DNA from 3 places in the Candidatus Manganitrophus noduliformans genome. Region 1 is predicted to be linked to each of the others. Evidence: riboswitches for the same ligand, from Rfam matches in the RefSeq annotation. Region 1 holds a riboswitch; each other region holds the start of a gene.
The links. A riboswitch is a leader RNA that binds a small molecule or an ion and turns the genes downstream of it on or off. The one in region 1 is predicted to bind cobalamin.
Positions count from the first base shown of each region.

Region 1 (10,172 bases):
CCGAACGACATGCGGAATGATGAGGCCGACGAACGCGATCGTCCCGGTGAAAGCGACCGCCGCGCCGGTCACAAGCGAGGAGAGCAGCAGCAGGAAGCGCTGGACCGATTTGACCCGCATCCCAAGCGCCGCCGCCCCCTCTTCCCCCTCCAAGGCAAGGAGGTTCAGATCGCGCGCGAAGAAGAGAAGGCCCGCGCTCCCCAGCAGGATCGGAACAAACGCCACCTTCAGATGAATCCACCCCCGCGCGTCGAGGCCCCCCATCAACCAAAAGAGGATCTCGCCGACCACGGCGACCGAGGTGAGCCTCGAAAGGATCAGGGACATCATCGACACCATGAAGATCCCGACCGCCATCCCGGAGAGGAGAAAGGTGGTCACCGGCGTCTTCCCGTCCCGTGTCGCAATCCGGTAGACCAGGAGAACCGTGCCGAAGGCGCCGGCGAAGGCGAAGGCCGGCAGGATGAGATGATGATGAAAAGCGAGTCCCGACCCCAGCGCAATCACCGCGCCGAGGGCCGCCCCGCCGGAGAGGCCGATGACCCCCGGATCGGCCATCGGGTTGCGGAAGAGCCCCTGCATCGCCGCCCCCGAAACCGCCAGCCCCCCGCCGATCAATGCGGCCAAGAGAACACGCGGAAGCCGGACGGTGAGGATGATGATTTCCTGTGACGCCTCCCACCCCGCGAGATGGATGAAAGGGAGTTGATTCAGTATCAATCGAGCAACCACCGGAAGCGGTACCGCCACCGATCCGACCGCCGTCGCCACGACGATCATTCCGGCCAGCAGAAGAAGGAGCATGGAGAGCAAGCCGGCCTTCGGCCAGAAGGAGGGGAGCGTGCACCGCAGGGGAAGGGTCAACGGAGACGGCCTCATCGGGATCGCGCCCCTTCTTTTCCCAGCGCCGCCGAATCGAACCACTCCGGATGGATGATCCGCGTCATCTGCTCGATTCCATCGACAATGTAGTGGGAGACGGTCGAGAGATGTTTTTCCGGAATCGCGTAGACCCGCCGGTTGCGGACGGCGGAGAGATGCCCCAGCTCCGGATGGGCCATCAATTTTTCATAAAAATCGGGCTCCTCCGGGTTCCAGTCGCTCACGATCACGATCTCCGGATCGAGCTGAATCAACCGCTCGACCGACAACTTCTGGTGTCCCACCAACCCGACCTCCGCCGCTTGATTCCGCGCGCCAATCAACGCGGCGATCTCATCGAAGGTGGTCTCTTTCCCGGCCACGACGCCGGTCGGGGTGTAGAAGAGGACCCGCGGTTTCCGCGGGGCGGCCGCCGCCCGCGCGGCGATCCGATCCAAACGCCGATCCATCTCGGCGACAATCTCTTCCGCCCGCCGCGATTCGCCGACCACCCGGCCGACGGTCCGGATATTTTGTTTGATCCCCTCAATAGAAGAAAAGAGCTCCAGCTTGACCACCGGAAGCCGCGCTTCGGTCAACTGCTTTACGACATCCATCGAGGTGTAGGTCGCGACGAAGACCAGGTCGGGCTGCAACGCCACCACCTGTTCCATGTTCGCCCGGATTTTGTTCGGCACACCTTTCGCCGCTTCGGCCACATGGGAGATCCCCGGATCGGCCGCCAGATAGGTTACCGCCGCGATCCGCTTCGGATCGACCAGTGAGAAAAGGATCTCATCGGTACCGAGCGTCAGCGAGACGATCCGCTGCGGTTTCCTGGGGGGAACGGTCTCCTCTGCCGCAACCCCCGGTGAGTGATCGGCGAAAAGAAAAAAGAGCGCCAGAATCCAAAGGATGGGCCGGACGCTCCTCATCGGACCGCCTCCGCCGCCGGTAAGAGATCGGCGAAGACAAACCCGTCCCGCGTGACGACCTCACCGACCGTGACGGAGATTGGATGGCGGAACATCGGCCCCGCGACCGCAAAGCTATGAAATTCTCCTCGCTCCCCGCACGGATCGACCTCTTTCGGGAGGTCATCCAGAAAGGATGCGTTGAACGTTCGCCCGGCGAAGGTCGGCGCCAGATGCCGCGGATCGATGCAGGTGATGACGGCAGACAGACCGCCGGCGATCATCTCTTGGGCAAGCCGGTCTGTCGGGATCTGCCAGAGGGGGAAGAGCGGTGTGATCCCGGTGCCGGAAAGCTGCTGCTCCCGGTACGCCCGGATGTCTTCGAGGAAGAGATCTCCGAAAGCCATCTGCGTCACCCCCTCTTGCTTCGCTTCTTCAATGAGCCGGCGCATCGCCGCTTCATACGCCTCGTTGCTGCAAGGAGAAGGGATCGGCACGACGTGAAGCGGAACCCCCGCCGCCTCGGCCTGCGCTTGCAACAAGCTCAACCGGACCGCGTGCATCGCCACCCGTTGATGTCGCTCATTCACCGTCGTGACCAACCCGGTCACCTCGATATCGGGCTCCTGCCTAAGACGATAGAGCGACCAGGCGCTGTCTTTGCCGCTGCTCCAGGAAAGCCAGGTTTTTTTCTTCATATAAATTTCCTTTTTCGCTCACGCCCGGCTGTCCCACAACAGATCGGCGATCCCCCGCTTTTTGTTCTCATACCGCGCCATGACGAAGAGAGCGTCGGAGAGGCGATTGAGATACGGGACCGTGAAGGGGCCGACCGGCTCCGCCCGCCGGAGGGCGATCACTTCCCGCTCCGCCCGGCGGCAGACCGTCCGGGCGACATGAAGCTGCGCCGCGCCGGGCGCGCCGCCCGGAAGAACGAAATTCTCAAGCGGGGTGAGCGCTTCCGAAAGACGGTCCATCAACTGCTCAAGGGCGTCGATGTGGCGCTGCTCGATCTTCGGCACGTTCATCTTCACCTTATCTTCCTCCGGAATGCAGAGGTCGGAGCCGAGGTGGAAGAGATCGTTCTGGATCCCGGACAAGGCTTTCATCAATACCGTGTCGAGCCCCGCCGCCATGGCGACGCCGATGTGGGAATTGAGCTCGTCGACCGTGCCATACGATGAAATCCGCGCGGAGTCCTTCGGAACCCGCCGCTTGCTGCCGAGCCCAGTGCTTCCATCATCTCCGGTTCGCGTATAGACTTTTGTGATCCGCGGCATCAATGAACTCCTTTCATCATTCCTTGAAAAGCTCTCTGTCCGTCATTCCCGAAATGTTTAATCGGGAATCCAGTTTATTTAAATCAATGGCTTCTGGATTCCCGCTTTCGCGGGAATGACGGCTAATCTAAACTGCGCTGATGAAGAGGAGCACCCCCACTTCCACCATCTCGGAGAGCGCCCCCAGCGTATCCCCCGTCCAGCCGCCGATCCTTGATTCCAGAAACCGATTGAACAGCCAGACCGACAAAAAGACGAGCGATGCTGCGATCAATCCGATTCCCTTTGAGATCAGAAAAGTGCCTGCAAGGGTGATCACGGTCGCGCCGGCGCAAGGGAGCCAGTGGATCTGTCCGATGAACGGCTGCGCCGTTCCGCTCTCTCGGGCATACCTCCCGATAAAACTCGCCAGGACCATCGCCCATCGGCTGAGAAGCCCCATGAGGAGGAAAGCGCTCAGCCACCCCCGACGGATCATCTCACCAAAGAGAGCATATTTCAAGATCAAGACCACCCCCAATCCGATGACGCCGAACGCGCCGATATGTGGGTCCTTCATCACCGAGAGAATTCGCTCTCGGCCCCCGCCCGCGGCCAGGCCGTCGCAGAGGTCGGCCAATCCATCGAGATGGAGTCCCCCGGTCAAAAGGGCCAAGGCCAGCAGGAGGAGCGCCGCCAATGGCGCCGGAGCCAGAACCGGTTCGAGCAGACGGACCATCCCCAGCAAAAAAGCGCCGATCGCCAATCCCACCACCGGGAAGAAGAGGACGGAGCGACCGAGGTCGCGCTCGGTGGCGATCATTGAATGATGGCATGGGACGATGGTGAGGGTGCCGATCGCGGTGAAGAAGCTTCTCATCGTTCCCGCTCCGGACTGGAGACGCCCGCCTCATCAAAAGTCGCCATCTCGGTGAGAATGCGGACGGCGCTCTCCACCAGGCCCATTCCCAATGCCGCGCCGCTCCCTTCACCCAACCGCATGTTGAGATCCAAGAGCGGATCGAGCCCCAGTTTGTCCAATGCGATCCGGTGGCCCGACTCCGCCGAGCGATGGGCGGCGACTAAATATTCCTTAACCTCCGGTGCAAGCGCCACCGCGACTAAGGCTGCGGCGGTTGATATAAATCCATCAACCACAACCGGAATCCGGTGCGCCGCCGCCCCGAGGAGAAGACCGACGATCCCGGCAATCTCATACCCGCCGACCTTGGCCAGCACGTCGATCGGATCGTCCGGATTCGGCCGATTGACCCGGAGTGCATCCTGAATAACGGTCCGCTTCAAACGGAGGGTCGGCTCGTCGATTCCCGTTCCCCGTCCGGTCACCGCTTCCACCGGCGAGCCGGTCAAGAGCGCCGTGACGGCGCTGCTGGGGGTGGTGTTGCCGATCCCCATCTCGCCGGTCCCCAAGAGATTCGTGCCGCGGCGGGCCTCTTCTTCCGCCAGTTCGCATCCGACGGCGATCGCCGACAGCGCCTGTCTGCGCGACATAGCGCGCCCGAGTCTCATGTTCCGGGTTCCCCGATCGATCTTTCGATCGATCAATCCCGGCAATTTCCCGAAGGGGTGGTCGACCCCCATGTCGATCACACGGACGTCGGCCCCCGCCTGCCTCGCGAGGACGCAGATTGCCGCTCCCCCGTGAAGGAAGTTGTAAACCATCTGAGCCGTGACCGCCTGGGGATAGACGCTGACCTTCTCCTCCACCACCCCGTGATCGCCGGCGAAGACGCAAATGACTTTCTTCAACGGCGGTGAAGGAATCTTTCCGGTCACCTGGATATACCAGGTTGCCAACTCCTCCAACCGGCCGAGGCTGCCGGGGGGCTTTGTTAGACTGTTGAGACGCTTCTGAGCAAGAATGCGTCCCGATTCTTCCAACGGTTTAATCCGGCCGATGACCAACTGCAACCTTTTCATCACGCTTCCTTTTAATCGGGACGGCGATTCCCGCCATCATCCAGTAAACCTCATCGGCCTCGGCGGCCCACCGCTGGTGGAGAAGGCCGGAGAGATCCCGGAAGAGCCGGGAGAGGGAATGATCGGTGGGGACCACTCCCAATCCGACCTCGTTCGATACGGCAACGATCGAGAGATTGACCGATCGGGCCACGCTGACCAACCGGTCGATCTCGCTCAGAATCTTCTCCTCATCTTCCCCCACCGTCGTCAAGAGGTTGGAAAGCCAAAGGGTAAGGCAGTCGATGACCGCCACACCTTTTCCTTGCATTGACTGGAGCAGATCGGCAAGATGTATCGGCTCCTCCATTGTCTTCCAAACCTCCGGCCGATCGCGACGATGCCGCTCGATCCGCCGCGCCATCTCCGCATCGGACGGTCGCGCCGTGGCGATGAAGATCTTCTCCTCACCCAAGGTTTCCCCTCGCTCCAATGCAAACCGGCTCTTGCCGGAGCGCGCGCCGCCGAGGATGAGGATCAGACGACTTTTGCTGAGATCTTTTCGCTCCATGCTAGAATGTTACCTTTACGCCGCCATAGCCGGAGAACCCCGCCGTCCCATAGCCGGTCACCTCTTCGTACTCCCGATCAAAGAGGTTCTCGACTCGTGCAAAGAGCGCAACGTTCCGGTGGAGGGCGTAAGTCCCGGAGAGGTCGACGACGGTGTAGTCGTCCATTTCAACATTGCCTACGTCAAATCGCTTCCCAACATAGCGGACCTGGAGAACCAAACGAAGGGGATTGGCCGGTTGGATGGAGAGGCTTCCACTCGCCTGATGACGGGGTCGCCGTACCAGCTCGTCCCCTGTCCCTTCATCCTTTGTATTCATAAAGGTGTAGCTTGCCGAAAGGGCGGCCTGTTCCAATGGTCTCGCCGAGACCTCGAATTCCCACCCGGTGATCTTCGCCCTCGCCACATTCTCCGGTCTTCCCACAAAGGTATCCGGGTTAAAAACAAAGACGATCAGGTCTTCAATCCGATTCTGGAAATAGGTTACACCCACCTGCACTTGCTCGCTCCAGAGCGACTGTTCGACCCCCGCTTCAAAACTCTCGCTCTTCTCCGGTTCAAGATTGGGATTGCCAAAATTAGGAAAGAAGAGATCATTAAGCGTCGGACCGTGAAATCCGGTTCCGTACGCCGCTCGAAGCTTTGTGGCCGTCGACTCCATGAGATAAGCGGTCTCGACTTTGTAAGTCGTTTCGCCTCCATATCGGTTATTGCCGTCATAACGGAGACCGAAGTTCAAAATAAAAGGCAACTGGCGAAGTTGATAGAAACCATAACCGGCATGATTGACCGTGGTTTCGTCAACGCCATCGCCAAACTTGCCGTTCTGCGACTCATACTCGTAGCCGACGGTCAAGAGGTTGCGGCGGCCGAGGCGGAGGTCATGCCGCCAATCCAACCATTTTCTTGAGGTGTCGATTTCAGAACCATCGAATGTTGTATCATCCTCGTTGAAGCCGACCCTCAGATGCTGATCCCATTCCTCAATGACGGCGGTCTTCATGCCGAGCGTAGTGACCCATTGCCGATGATCCAGGACCAGATTCCGAACGTCGACCGGGCAGAAAAAAGTGTCCGGATCACAACCGTCCAGCTCGCTCTCCGAGTTGGTATAACGCCCCGTCCATTCAAGCCGCGTCTTCTCTGAAAGATCGGTCCCTAGCCGCGCGGAAAAAGCAGTATTCTCATATCCGTCGTCCTCGCGATTTCCAGCGAGTTCATTCGCCCGGGAGAATCCTCGGGTGTCAAACCGCGACGCCGAGAGGGAGTAATCGACCCGCTCTGTTGACCCGTTTAACCCCGCCGCCTCCCGAAAAGTACGATACGCTCCTGCCTCCAGCGAGAGAAAGCCTGACGGAGGGCCCTCTCCTTTTTTTGTAAAGATCTGAATGACCCCGCCGAGGGCGTCCGATCCGTATAGTGTACTCTGCGGACCGCGGATCACCTCAATCCGTTCGATATTCTCCACGGTAAGATCCGCAAAATCGAACGCACCCGTGGTGGGGCTATTGACCGGAACGCCATCGATCAGGACAAGCGTATGATTGGACTCCGTTCCGCGCAAAAACACCGAGCTTGTCGCTCCTGGCCCGCCCTGCTGTACCACCGTCAGACCCGGCACTTCACGCAGTGCTTCCTCGACGGTGGTGAGATGTTTCTCTTCGATCGTCTTTTCGTCGATGAGGGTAACGGAAGCGGCGGTCTCTTTCAACGGAACCTCCGTTTGGGTGGCCGTGACAAAAACCGGCGGAAAGGTGGGAATCTCTTCAGGGGATGTTTCTTCTGCGCCGGATACATTGGTGGTGACTGCAATCAGAACGAGAAATGAGCAAAACGCAATACGCCATTGGAACGGGGTCATCTATCCTCTCCCTTCGAAAGGTAAAATGTGATCCTGAAAGGCCCGGTCTCCTGGCTGAGGGCAACCTACTCCCACGCCTTCCCAGGGAGGAAATCGTTACTCGTTATTAGTTAAACGTTAAGCGTAAAAGAATTTACGATTCACGATTCACGAATAACGAAACCCCAGTGGCCGTTGTGGTTTCGTTCCCGTCACAGTTGCGGGGCAGCAGCGGTTTTGCACCGCTTTCCCGATCAACCCTTCAGGTTATTTGATTTAAATTCTGTCCAAAAAAAATCCCCGCCTTTCGAATGGAAAGGAGGGGATGGAATGAGTCCGCCCCCCGTCTTGACCATCGAAGACAGGCAGTGCTTTCCATTCAGGCAGGTCTTCTGGCTCTGGGACGATCTTACTCCCGACCCCTTCCCCCCCGGATATTTTATACGGAGAGTGGTGTTGGTCGGTTTCGCGTCCCATAACAGCGGCGGGTCCGCTCCCGATTTACACGGGATTCCCTTTTCAATCCCGACATGACGTCGGGATCACCTGAACGGGTTCTTTATCGAACGGGTAATCTATACCAGGGGGGCGGAACGAAATCAACAAAAAAATTGATCGGGGGCTTAGTCGTGGACGGAGAGGACAAATTCCTGATTAATATAGACAACGAATTCCGGCTGGATGAGGGTGAAAAAACGGACCGGCTGATTCAGATAATCCTTCATCCGGCAGAATCCTTCGGGAAGGTTGACAAAAACATCCCCCTCGATCTCATTGCCCCGGATCATCTTCAAAGAGACGGAATTCTTTTTTCCCAACGTCATGAGGTCGTCTTTTTCCAGCTGCGCCGGGACCTTCGCCACGACGATATGAGACCGATTGATCAGGAGGGTTCCCCCTTTCGTCCTCACGGGGATGAACTTTTTCTCCTCGTGCAAAAGATCCCCGACCTTTTGAAGCCCCGCATGGTGCGCCTCATAGAGCCGGAGAAAAACTTCCCCTTCGACCTCGCTCCCGTCGGAGAGTTCGAACAAAACCGGACGGTTCTCTTTTTCGATCTTTCGCTCATCCACGGGGTGCCGCTCCTTGAGGGGCCGCTCCCTGCCCCGACAAAGGGAAGAGGGCTTTGTTCGTGGCAAATTTATGCGCCTCTTCAATCGATACCTTCTTCGAGGCCACCAGCGCCTGGAGGGCCTGATCCATCAGCTGCATCCCTTCGGCCTTTCCGGTCTGGATGACCGATGGGATCTGGAACGTCTTTGCTTCCCGGATCAGGTTGGAGGTGGCGGTGTTCACGAGCAAAATCTCCAGCGCCGCGCATCGCTTGCCGTCGACCGTCTTCAAAAGATTTTGAGCGACCACCCCTTTGAGCGATTCCGCCAACATCGCCCGGATCTGCTCCTGCTGGTTGGTCGGAAAGACGTTGATGATCCGGTCGACCGTCTTGGCTGCGCTGCTCGTATGCAGCGTTCCGAAGACGAGGTGGCCGGTCTCGGCCGCCGTAATCGCCAGCTCGATCGTCTCCAGGTCGCGCATCTCCCCGACGAGGATAATATCCGGATCTTCCCGAAGGGCCGCTTTCAGCGCGGCGGCAAACGATTTTGTATCGCGTCCGACCTCCCGCTGATTGATCAGACACCCCTGGCTGGTATGGACGAACTCGATCGGATCTTCCACCGTGAGGATATGCTCTTTTTTGGTCCGATTGATATAGTCGATGATCGCCGCGAGAGTCGTCGACTTTCCGCTTCCGGTCGCGCCGGTCACCAAGACCAGCCCTTTCTTGAATTGGGCGAATTTTAAAACGGTGGCGGGAAGCCCCAGCTGCTCGACTGTCAAGATTTGGGTGGGAATCATCCGGAAGACGGCGCTCATCCCGAGCCGGCCCAGGAAAATATTGGCCCGGAAGCGGGCCTGCAACTCCGGAACTTCGTAGGCGAAATCGATATCGTGCGTCGTTTCGAACTTCTCTTTATGGAGATCGCTCATGATTTCATAGAGAAGTTTCTGGTTTCCTTCATGTGTCAGTTTCTCGGGTGTGACCGGAACCAAGTCTCCCGCCGCCCGCATCATCGGGGGATTCTGCGGCGAGAGATGTAGATCAGACCCTTTTTTCTCTCTTAACGCTTTAAAGAGGACGTCGATTTGAGGCATGTGGACTCCGAATCATTGAGAAGCACGGAAGGAAGTTTACCATAGGATAAAAAATCTGTAAGTCGATGAGAACAATGGATGGATTTGGCCTAGGGAGGGAATCAAAAACAGGGAGGGCGGGTTTGAAACCCGCCCCTACTTGCCTTCGATGAGCATCAAATCGGGATCTTCCAAATGTTGAATGACCGTGTTCATGAACCGGGCCGCCTCGGCGCCGTAGATCACACGATGATCAAAGGTGAGGGAGAGCGGCAGGATCTTCCGGATCACCATCTCACCCGACCGGGCGACCACTTTGTCCTCGATTTTGCCGAGGCCGAGTATACCGACCTCGGGATAGTTGATGATCGGCGTGCCGTAAATGCCGCCGATCACACCATAGTTGGTGAGGGTGAAGGTCCCCCCCTTCAAATCGGAAAGATCGATCATTCTGGAGAAGGCCTTCTCTGTGAGGACCGAGATCTCTTTCGAAAGATCGAGCACGCTTTTTTCATCGGCTCGTTTGATGACGAAGACCATCAATCCTTCCGGCGTGTCGACCGCAATCCCAATGTTGTAATACTTTTTTAAAATGATCTCTTCTTTCTCTTCGTCCAAGGTCGCATTCAAGTAGGGATATTCTTTAAGGCCGGCGACCACCGCCTTGATGATGA
Region 1 is NZ_VTOW01000002.1:1,102,582-1,112,753, forward strand. Features, by position in the region: gene MNODULE_RS14400 (FecCD family ABC transporter permease) at 1-879, opposite strand, end outside; gene MNODULE_RS14405 (ABC transporter substrate-binding protein) at 876-1,796, opposite strand; gene MNODULE_RS14410 (adenine nucleotide alpha hydrolase) at 1,793-2,473, opposite strand; gene MNODULE_RS14415 (cob(I)yrinic acid a,c-diamide adenosyltransferase) at 2,492-3,055, opposite strand; gene cobS (adenosylcobinamide-GDP ribazoletransferase) at 3,183-3,914, opposite strand; gene cobT (nicotinate-nucleotide--dimethylbenzimidazole phosphoribosyltransferase) at 3,911-4,975, opposite strand; gene cobU (bifunctional adenosylcobinamide kinase/adenosylcobinamide-phosphate guanylyltransferase) at 4,941-5,525, opposite strand; gene MNODULE_RS14435 (TonB-dependent receptor plug domain-containing protein) at 5,527-7,386, opposite strand; cobalamin riboswitch at 7,410-7,642, opposite strand; cobalamin riboswitch at 7,731-7,930, opposite strand; gene MNODULE_RS14440 (hypothetical protein) at 7,989-8,438, opposite strand; gene MNODULE_RS14445 (type IV pilus twitching motility protein PilT) at 8,431-9,519, opposite strand; gene MNODULE_RS14450 (dihydrolipoamide acetyltransferase family protein) at 9,655-10,172, opposite strand, start outside.

Region 2 (10,172 bases), on a different contig from region 1:
TCGGAATGCCGCGCCGATCACCGACTGGCTGCAACGGATTGCGCAAGAGGACTCCTTTCTTCGGGAGGAACTCCGCCCGATCTTGCTGGGGGAGGTCGTCGGGGTGGCCTATGATCCGCCCCGGCCGGACCTTCTTCAGCCGGCCGGCTACGGCGCCCTCTCGTGCATCTGGCGGGAGAGCGTTCACCCCTTCCTTTCCGAAGCGGAGAAAGCGGTTCCGTTCAATTCCCTTGCCTGTCTCGACCGGGATGGCCGGCCGTTTATCACTCCGTGGGTGGAGCAGGTCGGGTTGGTTCCGTGGGTCCGGCGCTTGCTTTCGGTCAGTATCCTGCCGGTGATCCATTTTCTCTATGCGCACGGGATCGCCCTCGAGGCCCACGCCCAAAATATGATCCTGATTCATACAGACGGAATGCCGCAGCGGGTCGCCTTTAAAGATTTCCACGACGGGATTCGGTTCGCTCCGGCGCTTCTGGCCGCGCCCGACCTGCGGCCGGACCTTTGTCCCACCCCCGAGCTTCACGCCCGGGTCAACCGGAACTCCTACATCGAGGCGGAAAAGGAAGAAGAGGTGCGCGATTTTGTGCACGATGCCTTCTTCTTCGTCAATTTATCGGAGCTGGCCCTTTTCCTTGACGAAGCCTTCGCGCTTCCGGAGCGACGTTTCTGGACGCTCGCCCGCGGGGTCATCGAACGGTATCTACGCCGCTTTCCAGCGCTTCAGGGGCGCATCGCCCTTTTTGATCTCTTTTCCCCGACCGTTCAGGTCGAGCAGCTGACGAAGCGGCGGCTCTTTCCGGAGACGGAGCCTCGTCTGCATCGGGTCCGAAATCCGCTCGCCTTCGTGAAGGGGGAGTGAAGGTGCTACGAATCAATACGCTGAAGCAGGCGCTTCGGGAGGGGCGACCGGCCTTCGGGCTCTTCTGCTCCACGCCGGCTCCCCAGGTGGTCGAGCGGATCGGCTGCGCCGGGTTCGATTTTGTCATTCTCGACACTGAGCATACGCTGGTCAACCCGGAGACGCTGGAGGAGATGCTCCGGGCGGCCGAGGCGGCGGGGCTGATCGCCCTGGTCCGGGTGCCGCAGCACGCGCCGGGGGCGGTGCTGCGTGCGCTCGATGCGGGAGCGCTCGGCGTGGTGGTGCCGCGGGTTTGCTCCGCCGCCGAGGCGGAGACGGCGGTCCGAGCGAGCCGCTATCATCCGGAAGGAGAGCGGGGGCTGAATGCCGGTCGGGCCGCCGGGTACGGGAAGATCGATCTCTTTTCCTATCTTCAGCAGGCAAATGCCGAGGTCATGGTCGTCGTCATGATTGAAGACCGGCAGGGAATTCTGGAGGCGGGGAAGATCCTCTCCGTCCCCGGCATCGACATGGTGCTGGAGGGGGCGGCCGATCTTTCCCAATCGCTCGGCCTCCCCTGGCAGACCCGCCATCCCGCAGTCCGGGAGGCGCTCTGCGATCTCCAGACGGCGGCGCAACGGCAGGGGGTTCCCTTCTGCGCCGTCCCCCGGGTCGCAGAGGATTTCGGCTTTTGGTGGGGACGGGGGGTGCGGGCGCACATCTTGGGGGAAGAGCGAGGGATCGCCTACCGGGCCCTTGCCGCCCATCTACAGCGGTTTAAGACGGAGCTGAAAGAGCGGAAGGAGGGTCCCTGATGCGCCCGGTCAGCCGCCTTCTGTCGAAGATCCACATCACGGCGGGGCTGATACTGGCCTTCCCGCTCATAATTATCACGCTGACCGGCATCGTCTTGGGCTTCTATGATCAGATCCGTTATGCCGCCCCTCCCTACCGTCTCGATTCTCCTGTCGAGACCCCTCTCTCCGCCGCCTCTTTAGCGGCGCGCCTGCGTGTCCGCTATCCGGACTATCATCTCGACCTGCTGAGGCTCTCCACGGCGCCGGAACGGGCGGTCCGGGCGGCGCTCTCCGGTCCGGATCGGATCACGGCCTTTCTTCACCCCGGAAACGGGAAGGAGCTGGCGGTCCAGAAGGGCGATCACCAGGATTGGATCGGCCTCTTGTATGCCCTTCATGAGGGGGAGCCGTTCGGTTTAGCCGGCAAGGTCGTCGCCAGCGTCAGCGGGGGAGGGGTGCTGGTTCTATGGGGGGCCGGTCTTATGTTGTGGCGGTCCCGCCGCAAGGGGAGGTGGGGGGGGCCGGCCCTCCCCGGCCGTTTTCGTCCGGCCGGCGTGCACCGTTTTCTCGGCTTCTGGGGAGGCGGCCTGCTGGCGATCCTGACCTCCCTGGGAGCCCTCCTGAACTTCGCCGGGCCTCTGATCGCCCGGCTGGATCCGCCCCCCCGGATCGAATCGGCGCCGGAAGAAAAAGAGGGGCTGAAGCCCGATTTGGCGGCCGGGCTCGGCGCGGCAGCGCGCGCCTACCCACAGGCTCCCCTGGAGCGGATCGCCTTTCCCAAAGTGCCGAAGGATCCATTGAAACTCCGGTTTCAGGACGGCGGATGGGTTTTTCTTCATCCGGACGATTACCGAATATTGGCGATCAAATCTCCTACCTCTCATTGGACCCGCCTTCTCTATCCGCTTCACAGCGGACGGATCTTGGGCGGCCGGGGTCCCTGGCTGGTTGCCGGCCTCGGCCTCTTCCTAATAATTCTTCTTGTAACTGGTCTGATCTTCTGGCAAGGCTTGCGGCCGAAATAAAAGGCGGTTGACGACGATTCACACCGATAAAAGGTGGCATTATTCTACAATTCAGATCACTACTGTCCCGACGTTATACAAATAAATTTAACTGGTTATCGGTATCGATGGTTTCATCTTCATAGTCAGTTGAAAAAAGCACTTGTAATATGGGCGTTTTCTCGAACAGCGGCACACTCAGAATTTGTAGAATTGTGTAGAGGCTGCGGTCGAGCTTCAGACGCTTTTTTGATAATGGCCACCAGAACATATACACAGATCGCAATCCAGATTTGAGTCTTGACGGTGTTCTCGGTGGTGCCATAAAAAGCTTTGATCCGCATGTGCTGCTTGATCCACTTGAAGAACAACTCGACCTGCCAGCGACACTTGTATAACTGGGCGATCACGGGACGCTCGCCGAGTTTATGAGCCAGACCCGGCTCAAAGAGCAGTCGGGAAATCCGGAAGCCTCCGAGATGATCTCCAATCTTCTGGGAGATCATGAAGCGGTTATCCGGTTTCTGAGGGATGACCTCACCACTTGCGCCGAGAAGCATAACGATATGGGGACGAGTGATTTTTTGACCGGGTTGATGGAGCAGCATGAGAAAATGGCCTGGATGCTGCGGGTTTTTTTACACGGCCAGCGATAAACGCTTTTTGGGATCAGGATACAAAGGGCTTTCTTGTCCAGACCGCCGATTATGGATTCGAGGTTCTGACGGATATCGAATGCCAGAACCTCGAATCACCGGTCGTTGGTTTGGTGAAGATCAGGATCGTGCAACCTTCGCCACCCGTTTGCAGCCGAAAGAATTCAACCAACTCGTCTGGTCCGGAAACGGGTTTACCGGCGCTACGATGAACTCTTAGAAGTGGTGTAAATAAATAGATCGCGCAGAAGGATTTCATAAGCTTGAACAATGGGGCGTTGATGCTAATTCCAAACTGTCTCAACAGAGGGGTTCACCCCAGGAGTTTGTGATAAAAAGCGTATAAACAGATGGAATTTCCGTAAATCAATAGAATGCCCGCTTCGTGGGCCCTTCCGCATGATATCCGGCGTGGCGATGTTTTAAATGGAGATGCGATCGTAGACAAAACACGAAGGAATAAAGGGCCTCTCGTAGGCGGCAGCGACCCTTCCCTCCTGGTCAAGCGCCGCAGGTGTAGAAGGTCAAGCGTGCGCACCGCCTGCTCGACCGCCGGATTCTCTTTATCTTCCGGCGTGAGGGGGCAGTTGAATACCGACCATCCGAAGCCACCTTGGTTCAAACTGCTCGGTCCATTTCCTGACGGTCGACATCTGCGCTTTGCAAGCTGGGCAGCTTAGGGCCCCAGAAATGAAGCAGGGTGGCCGGGGTCCCGGAGTTGTGATCTCCACCGGACCCCAATTGAATCAACCCTGAATCGTTTTAATTGGCTTGATCGGCGTTCTTAGTCGAATGGACATGGTTTCCTTGAATATTGCGAGGCGGCTGAAGCCCCTCTCACGCCGCGAGCGACCGTATCACCCGTTCCAGCCGCTCTTTGGCCTCTTTGGCGACCGGCGCGATGTTGTCGTTTCCGACGATCGACAGCGCCGCCTCCGGATCCTGCGCCGAGACGACCGTCTTTCCCTCTTTTTCATAGACGATGACGTTGCACGGCAGAAGGAGGCCGATCTCGGTCTCCGAAGTCAGCGCCTGATAGGCGAGCTGCGGATTGCAAGCTCCCAGGATGATGTACTTCGGGAACTCCTTATCGAGCTTCTTCTTCATCGTCTCCTTCACATTGATTTCAGTGAGGACGCCGAACCCCTCTTTCTTCAGGGCGTCGGTGACCTTCGGGATCGCCTCTTCGTAAGAGGCGTTCAGGGTCGTTCGTATTCCGTAATCGTGTCGATTCATGGCAGCCTCCTTTATACCAAAGTGCTTTCGTTTCGATAGTCTTCCTTTCATGCCGCCGTCGGGTAGCCGGCCTTCTTCCAGGCGGTCATCCCCCCCGCGATGTTGTAGACCGTGGCGAAGCCATTTCGCTTCAGAAAGCTCGCCGCAATGCTGGATCGGTACCCGCTGCCGCAGATCACCGCCGTCGACTTCGACGGGGGCAGTTCTTTGATCCGCTTTTCGAGATCCCCCAAGAAGAGGTGGACTGCCCCCTCGATATGCCCGGCTTCCCATTCCTGCTCCAATCGGACGTCGATGAGGGTTTCGATCTCTCTCTTTTCCCATTTCTCTTTCAATGTCTCAATCGAAAGCTGCGGGATCGCCGAAATCGGTCTCCCGGCATCCTGCCATGATTTCATCCCCCCCTGCAGGTAGCCTTCAATCCGTTCATGGCCGATCCGGTAGAGCCGCCGGACCACTTCAGGATAGTCCGAGTCTTTTTCGAGAACGAAGAGGATCGGACGGTCGTGCGGAATCAGCCAGCCGAGCCAGGTGACGAAGTTGTCGGAGAGGCCGATGTTGACCGCGCCGGGGAGATGCCCCCCGCCGAAGGCGGAATAAGAGCGGGCATCGATCATCGCCGCTCCGCGGTCGATCGACGAGGCCGCCTCGTCGACGGTGAGGGGCCGTCCGATGGCAGAAAGGGGGATCTCCTCCTCGCCGGCCCGGTTGGTCTCCCGCAGCCGCCGGAAGTAGTCGGGGATGCCGGGATTTCCCTTCAAGACATAATCGACGAAGGCCGCCTCGGTCGGCTGCTGGAGGGCGGCGTTGAAGCGCCGCTCGAAGCCGAGGGTGGTGCAGCGCTTGCTGCTGATATTCCTCCCGCAGAAGGAGCCTGCGCCGTGGGTCGGGAAGACCTCGAGGTAATCTTCTTCTTTGAGGATTTTCTCCTTGAGGCTGCGGTAGAGCTGGGGGGCGAGCGTTTTGGCCAGATCAGGACCGAGAAGGTCGGGCCGGCCGACCGCGCCGACCAGAAGGTCTCCGCCGCTGAAGAGGGTCATCGGGGCGTCGCTCCGGGACCGGTCGGCCAGCAGATAAGCGACATGCTCCGGCGTGTGGCCCGGGGTCTCCAGGGCGATGAAGCGAAGCTCCCCGACGTCGATCGAGTCTCGGTCTTTTAATGGGAGATGATCGAACCCAAGCCGGGCCCCCGCCGGGGCGTAGACCCTTGCCCCCGTCCGCTCGGCCAGCGCCCGCGCGCCCGACACGTAGTCGTTGTGAAGATGGGTCTCGAAGATATGGGCGATCCGAAGCTGATTTCTCCGGGCGATTTCGAGGTACCGGTCGACATCGCGGTCGGGATCGATCACAATCGCTTCGTCTGTTTCATCGGAGCCTAAAAGGTAAGAATAATGTCCGATCCCCTCTACAAAAAGCTGCTCCATCAACATCGGTCTTCCTCCAATTGGTTATCTGATGATTGCCCCCTGACTTTTGAAGATTAAAAAAAGGGCGACCGCCATGGCGAACCATGCAAACCCCTTCTGCAGCCTCTCCGGAGACGCCCCCTCTCCGAGGCGGGCCCCTATCCAGGTCCCGGTGCAGGCGATGACGCCGTAGACCGCCGTCACCTTCAGATCGAGCGGGTGGTGCTGGAACTGTCCGATCAGGCCGGCGGCGCTGTTGATCGCGATGACCAGGAGCGATGTGCCGATGGCCGCGCCGATCTCGACCCCGCCGAACAAAGCGAGCGCCGGGACGATCAAGAAGCCCCCCCCGACCCCGAGAAATCCGGTCAGCACGCCGACCAGCAGTCCGGCCGCGGCCGTCTTTTTCAGATCGGTCGCGCCGGAGCCCTCCATTCGGGGAGGACTTTTTCTGAACATCATGACCAGTGCGACCGCCGCCAACAAGAGAGCGAAGATCAGCAGCAAGTTTTCCCCCGACACCAGGGGGGTCAGCCCGGAGCCGAAATAGGCCCCGCCCGCCCCGAACCCTCCGAAGAGCGTCCCTTTCCTCAGATCAACGTTCCCCCTCAGATAATGAAAGACCACCCCCGCGAGGCTGGTCGCGCCGACGATGGCGAGCGACATCCCGACCGCCGAAAGAGGATCGATGCCGGCAAGATAAACCAGCACCGGCAGGATGATGATCGATCCCCCGCCGCCGATCATTCCGAGCGAGAGGCCGATCAGCCCGCTGAAAACGAAGGCGCTCAGAAGATAGACGTCCATCCTACTCCTCTTTTGAGAACTGACTCAATGGCGAACACATTCCAGCCTTCCGTCGGCTCGATTGGACGGACGGTTCCAGGGAAGTCTCGCCAGAAGAAGCGACATCCCGCAGAAATCGGTCACTCCGGCAAAAACCAGACCGGCTCCGACAAACGCGGAAAGCCAGACCAACCGGCCTTCAACAAGTACGGCAAGGAGCGCCCCCAGCAGAACAAGCGATCCCGCCGCCACCCGGACCTGCCGCTCCAGCGACCACGGCGCCCGCGCTTCTTTCTCTAAAAGATATCCGGCCTTCTGCCACGCGACGATCCCCCCCGCCACGTTTCGGACCTCTCCGAATCCAAGCGATAGGAGCTTCTCCCGCGCCTCGGCCGATCTCCGCCCCGTCCGGCAGAAGACGTAGGTCGGGAGGGTCGGGTCGATTTCAGCCCCCCTCCGGTCGATCTCCCTCAGCGGGATCAGCCGCGCCCCGGGAAGGCGTCCCGCCGCGAATTCGGGAAACTCCCGGACGTCGATCAGATTCAAAGGCTCCTTCGACGCCATCTTGTCGTGAAGTTGGCCGACAGATATTTCAGAGGATCGATTCATCGGTTTTCATCTCCTCTTGCTTGATTAAAAAGATGAGTTGACTAAATAATTATATAGTTATATACTATTTTTTGTCAAGTACGATCATGGGAGGAAAAGAATGAAGCAGAAACAGGTCATCCTCTCGAATGAGGCGTTGGAATTGGTGGCAGCCCGGTTTCGGATTTTGGGGGAGCCGATGCGGCTCAAGCTGCTGAGGGCGCTTCTAGAGAGAGAGAGAACCGTGACTGAACTGATCGAATTAACAAAAGGGACCCAGGCCAATGTCTCCAAACATCTTAACCTGCTGACCCAGGCGGGCCTGTTGGGCCGGCGAAAGGAAGGGCTGCATGTCTATTATTCCATTGCAGATGTGAGCATATTCGAACTGTGTCAAATGGTTTGCGGTCGGCTTCGCGAGCAATTTGAGCAACAGGCCAAAGCTTTTTCTTCTTCGCGTTTTTAAGCGGGGTGTTCATTTGGAAGGCCAGAACAAACTTTCTGATGAAGACCCTCCTTGGACCCCTGTCGTTCGGTTCGGAGATTTTGATCATTCAAAATTGCGCTGAAGCCGACTTTCCAGCGATAGGAGTTCAGCAGTAGGCTTGTTAAAACTTATGACAATCCGATCAGGTATTATTTAAAACGGTGTAAAGGAGCGAGAGTAGGCTCTATTGTCCCAAGTTCTATTAAACAGGAAGTCCCAAGTTCTATTAAACAGGAAGAAAGATCATCCATATATTTTTCTGTTGCTTTTTCTCAAACAGGTCTGGTATAAACGGACCGTTGTTGAAATAAAACCGTTCAGGTGATCTCGACGTCATGTCGGGATTGAAAAGAGAATCCCGTGAGAATCGGGAGCGGACCCGCCGCTGTGATGGGGGACGAAACTCACCAAAAACCACTGTCCTGAATTTTGAAGGATGGGAAGGGGTGAGGAGTAGGACGATCCCTAAGCCAGAAGACCTGCCTGGATGTTATCTCGTATCTGTCTTCGATGGTCAAGACGGAGGAGTGGGTCTTTTCATCCCCAGCCTTTTACCATCCCGAAGCTGGGGATTTTCTTTTTAAGACATCCCTCTTTATTCTCAACGCCAATCGATCAGACAGGTACGGGTCCATCGGAGGAGGCGGAATTTAATTCCGCGCTCTTTCGGACATCATCGCGCTCTCGTGGAGTAGAAGACGCATGGACACCGGTCATGGCGGCAACCTCGCCTCGGTCTGCGATTTGTACGGATGGCGGCCCGAGGAAATTCTCGATTTCAGCGCCAGCATCAATCCCTTCGGACCTCCGAAGAAGGTCTGGAGCACTTTTCGAGAATCGTTTCGTCAGATCACCACCTATCCTGATCCGGAGTGCAGAAGGCTGCGCCGTCGGATCGGTGCGCTTCTCTCGGTGCCGACAGATCGGATCTTGATCGGGAACGGCTCGACCGAGCTCCTCTTTTTAATTCCAAGAGCACTCTCGCCTCGCTTTATCTTTATTTTCTCTCCGACCTATCAGGATTACGAAGCGGCGGCGCAAGCCGCACGCTGCCGGATGCAATTTGCGCATCTGCCCCCATCCCCGACGGTCGATCATTTCAATTCAGCGCTCTCGCATGTTCAATCCAAAATCGACCTCGTTTTCTTATGCAACCCGAACAATCCCACTGGAAGCGGTCTCTCCGCGGATGCCGTGACATGGCTGGTCAAGCGGCATCCTTCGATTCTTTTTGTCATCGATGAGGCCTACGCCGACTTCGTCGATGAAGAGAATGCTTCCCTTCTAAGCCGGCCGCTTCCGAAAAACGTCATTGTCCTTCGTTCCTTTACCAAAATCTTCAGCATCCCCGGCTTAAGACTCGGATTCGCAGTCGGTTCTGAAAAGATCATTGAGAAACTCCGCCGCTTTCAGGAGCCGTGGAGCGTGAACGGGAGCGCCTTACGCGTGGGAGAGTCGCTGCTCGGGGAGAAGGCCTTTGTCGAACAGAGCCGGACGCGTCTTCGGAGGGAGAAGAAATCGCTCTTTGAGGAGTTAAGCCGGATCAGGGGCCTGGAGCCGATTCCTTCGGAAACAAATTTCCTCCTGATCCGGCGGACCGACCGCCGAAGCGTCGAGCCGCTGAGGCGGTCGTTGGTCCGGGAAAAAGTGTTGATTCGGAGCTGCGGCAACTTCCGCGGACTCGGCCGGTCGTACTTCAGGGTGGCGGTGAAGAGAGAATTCGAGAACCGGAAACTGATCGCGCTTTTGAAGGAGCGGATGCCGTGAGTTTTTTCGTTCGCGTTCCGGGAAGCTGCGGAGAGTTGGCCCAAGGATCGATCGACGGCGTCCGCCTTCATGTCTCCTGTCCGGTGAACCGCTATAGCTGGGCCGCTCCGGAAAATGAATCGGAGCGGAGGCGACTCGGTCCGAAGGTCCGGAAGGCGCTCCATCTTGCGCAAGCCTCGTTTGGAAAGAAGACGATAGACGCTTTTTCTCTCTACTCCGACTTGCCGGTCGGGAAGGGAATGGCCAGCAGCACGGCCGATATCGCGGCGGCCCTCGCGGCATACCAGCTGACGACGGGATCGTTTATCGATCCCGATCAGACAGCGCGCCTGTCGCTCGCCGTGGAGCCGACCGACGGGGTCCTTTTTGAAGGAATCACCTTGTTTGATCATTACCGCGGAACGGTTCGACGGGCGCTCGGGGAGCCGCCTCCGGTCGATATTCTCGCGATTGAATTTGAGGGGACGGTCGATACCGTTTCTTTCAACCAGCGGGATCATCGGCGAATCGCGCGCGAGCAGACGCGGTCGGTCCTGGCGGCGTTTGGCCTGATCGAGGAGGGACTGCGGGAGGGATGCGTTCGGAAGATCGGAGAGGGGGCCACGTT
Region 2 is NZ_VTOW01000008.1:51,529-61,700, forward strand. Features, by position in the region: gene MNODULE_RS22855 (IucA/IucC family protein) at 1-859, shown strand, start outside; gene MNODULE_RS22860 (aldolase/citrate lyase family protein) at 862-1,653, shown strand; gene MNODULE_RS22865 (PepSY-associated TM helix domain-containing protein) at 1,653-2,660, shown strand; partial or broken gene MNODULE_RS22870 (transposase) at 2,734-3,046, opposite strand; gene MNODULE_RS25585 (ferritin-like domain-containing protein) at 3,119-3,295, shown strand; gene MNODULE_RS22880 (hypothetical protein) at 3,375-3,515, shown strand; gene MNODULE_RS22885 (DUF302 domain-containing protein) at 4,133-4,531, opposite strand; gene MNODULE_RS22890 (MBL fold metallo-hydrolase) at 4,579-5,961, opposite strand; gene MNODULE_RS22895 (sulfite exporter TauE/SafE family protein) at 5,980-6,744, opposite strand; gene MNODULE_RS22900 (rhodanese-like domain-containing protein) at 6,769-7,332, opposite strand; gene MNODULE_RS22905 (ArsR/SmtB family transcription factor) at 7,433-7,777, shown strand; cobalamin riboswitch at 8,101-8,299, shown strand; gene cobD (threonine-phosphate decarboxylase CobD) at 8,501-9,565, shown strand; gene MNODULE_RS22915 (GHMP family kinase ATP-binding protein) at 9,562-10,172, shown strand, end outside.
Region 2: another riboswitch for cobalamin. It lies ahead of cobD (threonine-phosphate decarboxylase CobD); the one in region 1 lies ahead of MNODULE_RS14435 (TonB-dependent receptor plug domain-containing protein).

Region 3 (10,172 bases), on a different contig from region 1:
TTCCCGGCATCACGGCCCTCTCCGCCGTCGCCTCCCTCGTCGGCGCGCCGCTGACGCACGACTTCGCCGCGGTGAGCTTAAGCGATTTGCTCACTCCCTGGGCCGTCATCGAGAAGCGGCTCCATGCGGCCGGGGAGGGAGATTTTGTGATCGCCCTCTACAATCCGCAGAGCAAGCGGCGGGACTGGCAGCTCAAAAGGGCTCAGGAAATTTTGCTTCAGTATAAGGTTCCCGACACCCCGGTGGCGGTCGTCAAGAGCGCCTATCGCGAGGGAGAGCGGATCGTTCTGACGACGCTGGACCGCATGGCGGAGGCAGAGGTGGGAATGCTGACGACGATTCTGATCGGGAACGCATCAACGTTCCGATATCTCGATTTTCTCGTGACGCCGCGAGGCTATTCCGGAAAATACGATCTGGAGTCGGGAGAGATTCTCCACAAAGGGATTGACCGGCCGGGGAGGTCGTTGAACCGGCCGCCCGATTTCAAAGCATGAAGGAAAAGCGGTGATGACTCCAGGCAAAATCTATCTCGTCGGCGCGGGGCCGGGTGATCCTGAACTGTTGACGGTGAAGGGGATGCGGCTGCTGCAGGAGGCCGACCTGATTCTTTATGCGGGATCTCTGGTGAACCCGGTCGTTCTTCAATTCGCCCGTCCCAATGCGGTCCTTTACGACAGCGCCGGAATGATCCTGGAAGAGATCGTCCGAATCCTCATTGAGGCGGCCCGGACAGGGAAGAAGGTGGTCCGGCTGGCGAGCGGCGATCCCTCCCTCTTCGGAGCAATGGGGGAGATGACTGAGCCGGTTCTCAAGGCAGGCTTAGAATTCGAAGTTGTCCCAGGGGTGAGCTCGTTTCTGGCCGGCGCGGCTTCCCTTAAAAGAGAGCTGACGGTGCCGGAGGTGAGCCAGACAGTGATTTTGACTCGCTGCGAGGGACGAACCCCGATGCCCGATCTGGAGAAGCTGGTCGAGCTGGCCCGGCATCGATCGACGATGGTGATCTTTTTAAGCGTCCATCTCGCCGGCAAGATCGAGAGAGAGCTCTTGTCGGTTTATCCGGCCGAGACGCCGGTGGCGATTGTCTACCGGGCAAGTTGGGAGGATGAGAAGATTGTCCGGGGCCGGTTGAGCGATCTTCACGACTTGATCAAAGAGAATCAGATCACCAAGACCGCCCTGATCTATGTCGGTGAATTCCTCGCCTCGGAAGGGACCCGCTCCCGGCTTTACGATGCGACGTTCAGCCATGGGTACCGGAAAGCGTCGGAGTAGGGTGTGGGGGATGGCGTACCGAAGGAGAATATCTAAAATCAAAGGCAGGTTTTAGCGCCGGCCCCACATGTAGTCAAGGATGGAGCACACATGCCGACCAAGGGACTGATCATGATCCATACCGGCGCAGGCAAGGGGAAAACCACGGCCGCCCTCGGGACCGCTTTCCGAGCGCTCGGCTACGGCTGGAAGATCCTGGTGGTTCAGTTTATCAAGGGGAGTTGGCATTACGGGGAGCTCGATTCTGCGAAGAAATTCGGCGATCAATTTCAGATTCTCCCGATGGGAGAGGGCTTCACCTGGGACACCAAAAATCCAGAACGGGACCGACAGAAAGCGCAAGAAGCGTGGGAGTTCGGGGTGAAAGAGGCGCTCACCGGAAACTATCAGATGATCATTTTCGACGAAATCAATTACGTCATCCGCTACAACTATCTCGAAGTCGCAAAGGTCGTTGCGTTTCTCACGACGAAACCGCCGGCGCTCCATGTTTTCCTGACCGGCCGGGACGCCGATGAGCAATTGATCGAGATCGCCGATCTGGTCACGGAGATGCGGGAGATCAAACATCCATTCAAGAAAGGAATCAAGGCCCAGAAGGGGATTGAGTTTTAAGGGAACCTTGAAATGTTTTGATGAAAAGAAGCGGATTCCTGATCGCCGGAACCCATAGCGGCGTTGGAAAAACAACGGTGACCCTCGCCCTTCTGGAAGCGCTGATCCGGAGAGGCATGAAGGTGCAGGCATTTAAAGTCGGGCCGGACTACCTCGACCCGACCTTTCATCGGGTGGCGACGGGGCGCCCCTCCAGGAATCTGGACGGCTGGATGATGGGGCGTTCGGAGGTTCTGAAAAGTTTCGCGCGCGCATCGGACGACGCCGATCTCTCGGTCATCGAAGGGGTGATGGGATTATTTGATGGGCTCCGAGGCCGATCGGAGGAGGGGAGCTCCGCTCAGATTGCGAAGTGGCTCTCCATGCCGGTGATCCTGGTGATCGATGCGGGGGGGCTGGCCCGAACGGCGGCGGCGCTCGTGCGCGGCTGCCAGGCCCTCGATCCGGAATTGAAGATTTCAGGCGTCATCTTCAATCGGATCGGAAGCAAGAATCATCTTGATATTTTAAGGGAGGCGGTCGAGTCGGCCTGCGCGGTTCCGGTCTTGGGCGGATTTCCAAAAGAGGAGGGGATCGCTCTCCCCGAGCGTCACCTCGGCCTCGTCCGCGCGGCGGAGAGCCTTAGTCCTTCCATCCGCGAGCGTCTGGCGGAGATGGCCGAGACATTTTTGGATCTCAATCAGATCGTAAAAATGGAATATTCGGTAGAAGCGGCGGTCCCTTTCCGCTCCGTTCGAGGGGAAAATAAACCGGCGCGGTGCAGAATCGGGACCGCCCTGGATGCGGCTTTTCATTTTTATTATCAGGATAACTTCGATTTGCTGGAGGGGGCCGGTGCCGAGCTACTCTTCTTCTCTCCGCTCAATGAGGTGGAGATTCCGGCCGATCTGGACGGACTTTATTTCGGCGGAGGATACCCGGAGGTGTATGCAGAGCGGTTGTCGAAGAATGAGTCGATGCTCGCGTCGATCCGGAGATTTGCAATCGGGGGCGGCCCGATCTATGCCGAATGCGGCGGCCTAATGTATTTGGCAAACCGGATCGAAACGGCCGAGGGAGGCGCCTTCCCGATGGTCGGGCTTCTGCCGGGGCAGGTCCGGATGGGAAAGAAATTAAAGGCGTTGGGATATCGCGCAATCGAAGCGCAGGAGCCGTCCCTTCTTTTAGAAAAGGGAGGGAAGGCGAGGGGGCATGAGTTCCACTATTCGGAGTGGATAGAAAGCCCCTCTCCTGATTCGGTGAATGGATTGAAGAGACCCTATCGTCTTTTCCGGGGGGGAGAATCTTCCGAGGGGAGAGAGGAAGGGTTTTATTGTGATCACCTCTTGGCCAGTTATGTTCATCTGCATTTCGCTTCGAATCCGAACATCCCGGAGCGGTGGATCTCTTTGTGCGAGGCGTTTCGACGCCGGATCGGTTCGAGTGGAGCAAAAAAATAGCGCGATTAAAAGGAGGGTCCCATGGAACCCGTTTTGAAAACGGAGAAGCCGTCGATCAAGTCTTACAACAAACACCTGCTTGTCTGCACCGGTCCCCGCTGCACCTCGGGAGAAGCGGAGAGCCTCTTTAAGATGATTGGGGAGAAGCTGGCGGCGAATGGGCTGGAAGGGGGGGAATTTCGAGTGAAGCGGACCCGCTGCAGCTGTTTTGCCGTCTGCAAAGGGGGGCCGATCGTGGTGGTTCATCCCGACGGCACCTGGTATTACGGTGTTACCCCGGAGGTATTGGATCGAATTCTAAAAGAGCACGTCAAAGAGGGAAACCCGGTGAAGGAGCATGTTTTTTATCAGGCTTCATTGTGAAGTTAGGACTGCCGAATCAATTGAGGTGAGAGATGAAAACCGTGATCTGAATTATATTTTAGACCCATCCATTTTGGGAAGGCGGTGCAACTCCGCCACTGCCCCGCAACTGTAATCGGGGACGAAATCTGCATCGATGCCACTGTCCTGAGCATGCCGAAGGATGGGAAGGCGCAGAGAGTAGGACGATCCGAGAGTCAGGAGACCGATGGAAAGGTCATTTTATGCTCGGAACTCTCCGAGGGGAGAGGAGAGAGGAAAAATGAAGAGATGGATCGGTACGCTTGTTTTATTTGTGGCAATAAATGTTGGGGTTTCCTGGGCAGAAGATCCGGACCGGCAGGAGGATGAAGAAGTGTCAAACGCTTCATTAAGCGAACGGGTCAAAGCACTTGAAGAGCGGCTCGACAGACTCGACCGGGTCGAAACGATTAAAAAGGTCGAAGAGTATTTATGCCCGGATGGAGAGATCCACGATACCCCGCCTCCGGGGGGGCGTTGTCCTGACGGCACGATTCCCGAAGGGAGGATGACCTTCAGAAAGCTTCCCTTCTCGAGGAGAGAATCTTTGGATGAGAGGATTGCGGCTGCGCTCGAAGAAGCCGAGGCCAAACGGGTGGCCGTCGGCGGATCGGCCCGAGGGATCCTGCAACAAGTTTTAAACAGCAAAGAGAACGACAAGCTTTTCTCCACAGGCGCGGTTGATCTTTTCTTCCTCTCAAGGCCGACGGTTTTTTCGACCTTCTTTGTCGATCTGGAATCGATCGGCGGGGCTGGCCCCGATGAGGTCCTTGGAAGCCTCTCTCGATTGAATGCCGATGCGGAGACACTCGGGGTGACCGACGATGTAAAGGTACGGGAGGTGTGGCTTCATTTTAAACTCCTGGATGACCGGTTGAGGATCGTCGGCGGAAAGATCGATCTGACCAACTACTTCGACCGGAACGCGGTCGCCAACGATGAGACCAGCCAGTTTCTGAATACGGCGCTGGTGAACAACCCCCTGCTCCGGCAGCCGCCGAATGGTCCCGGTTTGGCCATTCAGTACGACACCGGAGGAGAGATGGGGGTGGCGCTCGGTATTCAGTCACCCAATGACACGGCCTCTACCATCACAGAGAAGGTCTATGCCGTGGTCGAGATCGACTACCATAGTCACCTTCTTTTTGCTAGGGAAGGGAATTACCGGTTGTGGGGACGCGTTGGAAGAGTCTCGGAGGCGCTTGAGAAGAAGACGTGGGGTGTGGGATTCAGCCTCGATCAACAAATCACCGTGCGCCTCACCCTCTTTGCCCGGGCGGGGATCGGCCGAACCGAAGGTGAGAATCAAAAAGCATACGCCTGGTCGGCCGGGTTTCAGACCCCTTCCCCTTTCAAGGCATCGACGAGAGACCAAGTGGGTGTCGCCTTCAGCCGGGAAGTCGAGGCAGACCAGTCTGAAAATATCGCCGAGGGGTACTATCATCACATTCTCACAGACCGGCTCTGGGTCTCGCTCGATTTGCAGTGGCTTATTTCCGGAACAAACGGCATGACCGGCGATGAAAACGAAAACATCTTTATTCCCGGCGTCCGGACGACCGTCAACTTCTAACGTGGCTCATTCATAAAATGGGAGGAAAGCTCATGTTGAAAAAATGTTTTTGGATCCTGATCGGTTCTATTCTTATTCTCTTTTCCGGTTTTTCCCGAGCCTGGGCCGATGAGCAAAAAAATGCACCACTCGATCTCGCCTCGTACGATCCGAAGACGCTCGTCTTCGTGGCCAACCGCGATTCCAGCGATATTGCCGTCATCGACACACAGACCGACCAGGTCGTCCGCCGGATTGCCCTGGGCAAATATGCCAATCCTCATATGGCGATGCTGAGCCACAACGGAAAGAAGCTCCTGGTCTCCGCGACCGGCAGGGACCGTTTCCTTGTTGTCGATCTGGCGACAGAGGCGATTGAGCGAACGATCGAGACCGGCCAGGCGCCGGAACATTTTGCGATTACAATGGATGATCGATTCGCTTATGTCGGAAATATGGAAGATTCGACCGTTTCGGTGATCGATCTGAAAGAGGGAAAAGAGGTCCGGCGGTTGAAAGATTTTTTTGAGCCGCACGGCTTCAGCGTGCTGCCCGGAGACAATAAGGTCTATGTCTCCAATTTCGGCGCGCACGAGGTGAGAAGCGTTGAGATTCCGTCGCAGCAGCTGGCGAAAAGGCTTGCGATCGGTAATGTCCACCGCGCCGCGATTCGGGACCCGGAGCGGTATCAAAGCGAGTTGAAAGGAATCGCTAATCCCACGCCGACGATCGATGGCCGTTTTATCTATGCGGCCGACGGGGATGCCGGCGTGGTTGGGATTATCGATACCGAAACCGATCGGGTCATCAAAACACTGAAGGTCGGCGAGGCCCCCTGGCGGGCGTATTCCTCTCCGGACGGACGCTTCATGATGGTCCCGAACAATGGAGATCAAACGATCTCCGTCATTGATGTGAAGTCACAAGAAGTCGTGACGACGCTCCAAGGAGGAGCGGGCATGACCGGCGTCAATTTCACGCAAGGAGGGAAAAAGGCCTATGTCATCAGCGGGGCGGAAGGTGCCGTCTTCGTCTACGATATGGCGACCTTCAAGAGGGTCAACCGGTTAAAGCTGGGTGCGAACCTGGCTCTTGAGACGGGCGCGACCACGGTCGACGGATTGAAGGTGTATGTCGCCTCTTCAACCGACGACTCGGTGTATGTCATCGATTCAAACACGGATCAGGTAAAACGCATTCCCAATGTCGGACGTTTTCCATGGGGGGTCATCATTCTGGGGGCGGCGAGCCCGAACTACTGCCATTAAAAAATTATTCTGGGGCTGGATACACACAAGGATCTGGGCTTTCTCAGATAGTTCTGGAGAACGATAGGGCACATAAGAATTCCTCATGAGCCCCTAATCCATGGAGGCATAAGGAACCTGAATGCCTGCTGAATAGACAGGTTTCGGCTTGAGGCCTGAAGTTCTTATCCCTTCGGGGAGCTTTTAAACCGGCGGTTCACATTATTACCCAGAACCGGCCGGTTGAAACAGTATCCCCGCACAGCATCGCAGCCAAGGGAGGCGAGTCCTTCTGAGATTTCCTTGTTTTCCATCCTTGCACCAAATTGTGAACCATGTTGATCGATGAGCGAACGATCATGGCATCGGCCTTCTCTGTCAAATTCTTGACAAATAACTTGTCAATCTTAATGACAGTTTTTTCAAGTAGGCGGGAGGAAGAGTGACCAATGTCGAAGTTGTCGATTGCGTGGCTAACCGCTTATCTTAAAGGTAAAGCTGAAGTTTCCATCGTGCGCATCGGATCGGCCCCTGAGAACTTTTAATGATCTCCGATTTAAGATGTCTGCCGGCAGATCGTAGGTCTTCAGAAGCCAGACGATATCCTTACAAAGCAGAAATCTTGCAGTTGTGCCACAAAGGTCGACCGTTTACCCGGACCTTTGGCCCACGTCCCGCCAAGAAGAGCAGGTTTTGGGCGGACCGGCGGATAGTTGGTGGAGGGACTTTGATTTTGGCCAGAAGGGGAAAAGGAATTTCGTTCTCATCAATGAAAATCGGAATATTCCTATTCGGAACTTGATACTTGGAAATTTCCCTCTTGTTTTATCATTTAATCTGTACTAGATTGTATTCAGGTGCGGTCCTCTGGGAATATTTCGCAATGAGTCGCCCGGCCAGAGATTGCCTCCCATAAATCTCGAATTTCCGTTGAGGACACGTCTCAGAAAACCGCCTACTCAGGAAGTCTACCCATGTTGGCTATACTGATTCTGACGACATCGATAGTGCTTCAACTCGCTGCGGCGTATCTTGCCCTGAGATTGATCCGAATCACCGGAAGACGGACCGGTTGGACAATGATCGCTGCCGCTGTTTTTCTGATGGCCCTCCGGCGATGCATTACCTTGTTCGGCTTCTTATTTGGGAACGGAATGCCGGCTCCAGATCCGTTGACCGAATGGGTCGCTTTGATTATCTCGGTTCTGATGTTGGTCGGTATTGGGGCAATAAGCCGTCTTTTTTCCTCCATAAAGCGATCTGAGGAGTCGTTCAAGCAGAGCGAAGAAAAATATCGGACCTTGGTGGAGCAGGCAAGCGATGGCATCCTTATTGCCGACCCATCTGGAAACTATCTTGATGCAAACGACAGCGCTTGTAGGATGCTTGGTTACACGCGCAATGAAATCCTCCGGTTAAATATACGAAGCATCGTTGCAGTTAAAGACCGTTCTCATGTGCCTCAGGCTATTTTGCATATCAAAGATGGCAGAGAATGGATCGACGAATGGATGCTCGAAAGAAAAGATGGGACAACCTTTTCTGCCGAGATCAGCATGAAAGGGCTTTCGGATGGACGGCTGCTCGGAGTCGTCCGCGATATTACCGAGCGCAAGCGCACAGGGGAAGCGCTGAGAGAAAGCCAGCGGACCCTTGCTACCCTTATGAGTAGTCTCCCGGGGGCCGCTTACCGCTGCCGAAATGACAAAAACTGGACTTTGGAATTCATTAGCGAAGGAAGCCACTCCCTAACCGGTTATTTCCCTTCCGATTTTACGGAGGGGAAGATCTCGTTCGGGCAACTCATCCATCCGAATGACCAGAAAGCGGTCTGGAACGATGTCCAAACCGCTCTACAAGGGAAGCGACCCTATCAACTGACCTATCGAATCCGCACCCCCTTGGAGGAAGAGAAATGGGTATGGGAAAAGGGGCAGGGAATTTTCTCCCCTGCGGGTGAACTCCTCTTCCTGGAAGGCTTCGTGACGGATATCACCGAGCGAAAGCTGGCGGAAGAATCGCTGCAAGAGCGAGAGGAGCGGCTGCGTGCCATCATTGAGAATGAGCCTGAATGCATTAAACTTGTCGACCGTGCCGGCAACCTTCTTGATATGAACCCCGCTGGTCTTCGGATGATCGAAGCTGATTCTCTGGAACAGGTGGAAGGACAATGTATTTTCCGGCTTGCTGTGGTGGAGCATCGCGAAGCCTTCGAGCAGCTGCACAAACGAGTGCTGCAGGGGGAATCCGGCTCGTTGGTTTTCGATATTATCACTCTCAAAGGCGCGCGCCGCACGCTTGAAACACATGAGACTTTGCTACGAGAAGCTTCTGGTAGGGTAGTGGCTGTGATTGGGATTACTCGAGATATTACCGAGCGCAAGCGGGCGGAGGAGGCGTTGGTTCAAGCGGAAGCACGGCTCCGGCTTGCGCTTCAGGCAGGCCGGATTGGAACGTGGGACTGGAACATGGCAACCGGACAAATCATCTGGTCCCAGGGTCATGAGGAATTGTGGGGCATGGCCCCAGGTGCTTTCAAGGGAACCTATGCGGAATTCGACGCCCGATTGCATCCGGAAGACCGCCATGGGCTTCAGACTGCTGTAGAGGAGGCCCTCGCGCAGCGCCGGACCTATTGCCACGAGTTTCGCGTCATCTGGCCTGACGGTAGTTTTCATTGGATGGCCGGTCAAGGGGAGCCCCTCTTCGACTCCGCCGACCAGCCGGTTCGGATGATCGGTGTGGTTCAGGACATCACCGAGCGCAAGCGGGCGGAGGAAGCGCTGAGGGAAAGCCAGGCCAGCTTGGAAGCTGCTCAAGAGCGGGCGCGGTTGGGGAGTTGGGAGATCGATGTCAGCGCGCAGCGCGGTTTCTGGTCGAGGGAGATGTTCCGTCTGTTCGACCGCGAGCCGGCGCTCGGTCCGCCTACATTCGAAGAGTTCATCGAATTCGTCCACCCCGAAGACCGGCAAATTCTTTTAGCGACCCATGCGCGCATCATCGAGAACAATGAAACGGCGATATTCGATTTTCGCACCAACCCCGACCGCGGAGCGGCGAAACATTTTCGCGCGACGGTGGACGGTATCACCGACGCCGCCGGACATGTCGTACGGCTGGCCGGCACTATCCTCGATGTGACCGAGCGCAAGGAGGCGGAGGAGGCGATCCGGCGGCTCAACCAAGACCTGGAGCGGCGGGTCGCGGAGCGGACCGCTCAGCTGGAAGCGGTCAACAAAGAGATTGAATCATTCAGCTACTCTGTCTCCCACGATCTGCGGGCGCCGCTTCGGGCGATGGGCGGCTTCAGCCGCGTCCTCCTCGCAAGATATTCCGACCGGCTCGACCCTCAGGGGAGGGATTTTCTCCAACGGGTCGATGCAGCAAGCCAGCGGATGGCGGCGCTGATTGAGGATCTCCTCAACCTCTCCCGCATCACCCGGAGCGTTATGCGGAAAGCGCCGTTGGACCTGACGGCCCTTGCCCGGTCGATCGCGGAAGAACTCCAGGCAGCGGACCCAAAACGGAGGGTCACCTTCCTAATCCAGGATCGTATGAAAGCCGAAGGGGACCGAGGCCTCCTGAGGATCGCTCTGGAAAATCTGCTCGGGAATGCCTGGAAGTTTACCTCGAAGCGTCCGAAGGCGATCATCGAGTTCG
Region 3 is NZ_VTOW01000008.1:71,301-81,472, forward strand. Features, by position in the region: gene cobJ (precorrin-3B C(17)-methyltransferase) at 1-497, shown strand, start outside; gene cobM (precorrin-4 C(11)-methyltransferase) at 511-1,275, shown strand; gene cobO (cob(I)yrinic acid a,c-diamide adenosyltransferase) at 1,366-1,890, shown strand; gene MNODULE_RS22980 (cobyrinic acid a,c-diamide synthase CobB) at 1,911-3,329, shown strand; gene MNODULE_RS22985 ((2Fe-2S) ferredoxin domain-containing protein) at 3,351-3,692, shown strand; cobalamin riboswitch at 3,744-3,920, shown strand; gene MNODULE_RS22990 (carbohydrate porin) at 3,955-5,286, shown strand; gene MNODULE_RS22995 (YVTN family beta-propeller repeat protein) at 5,319-6,533, shown strand; partial or broken gene MNODULE_RS24395 (PAS domain S-box protein) at 7,721-9,892, shown strand; gene MNODULE_RS25345 (sensor histidine kinase) at 10,129-10,172, shown strand, end outside.
Region 3: another riboswitch for cobalamin. It lies ahead of MNODULE_RS22990 (carbohydrate porin); the one in region 1 lies ahead of MNODULE_RS14435 (TonB-dependent receptor plug domain-containing protein).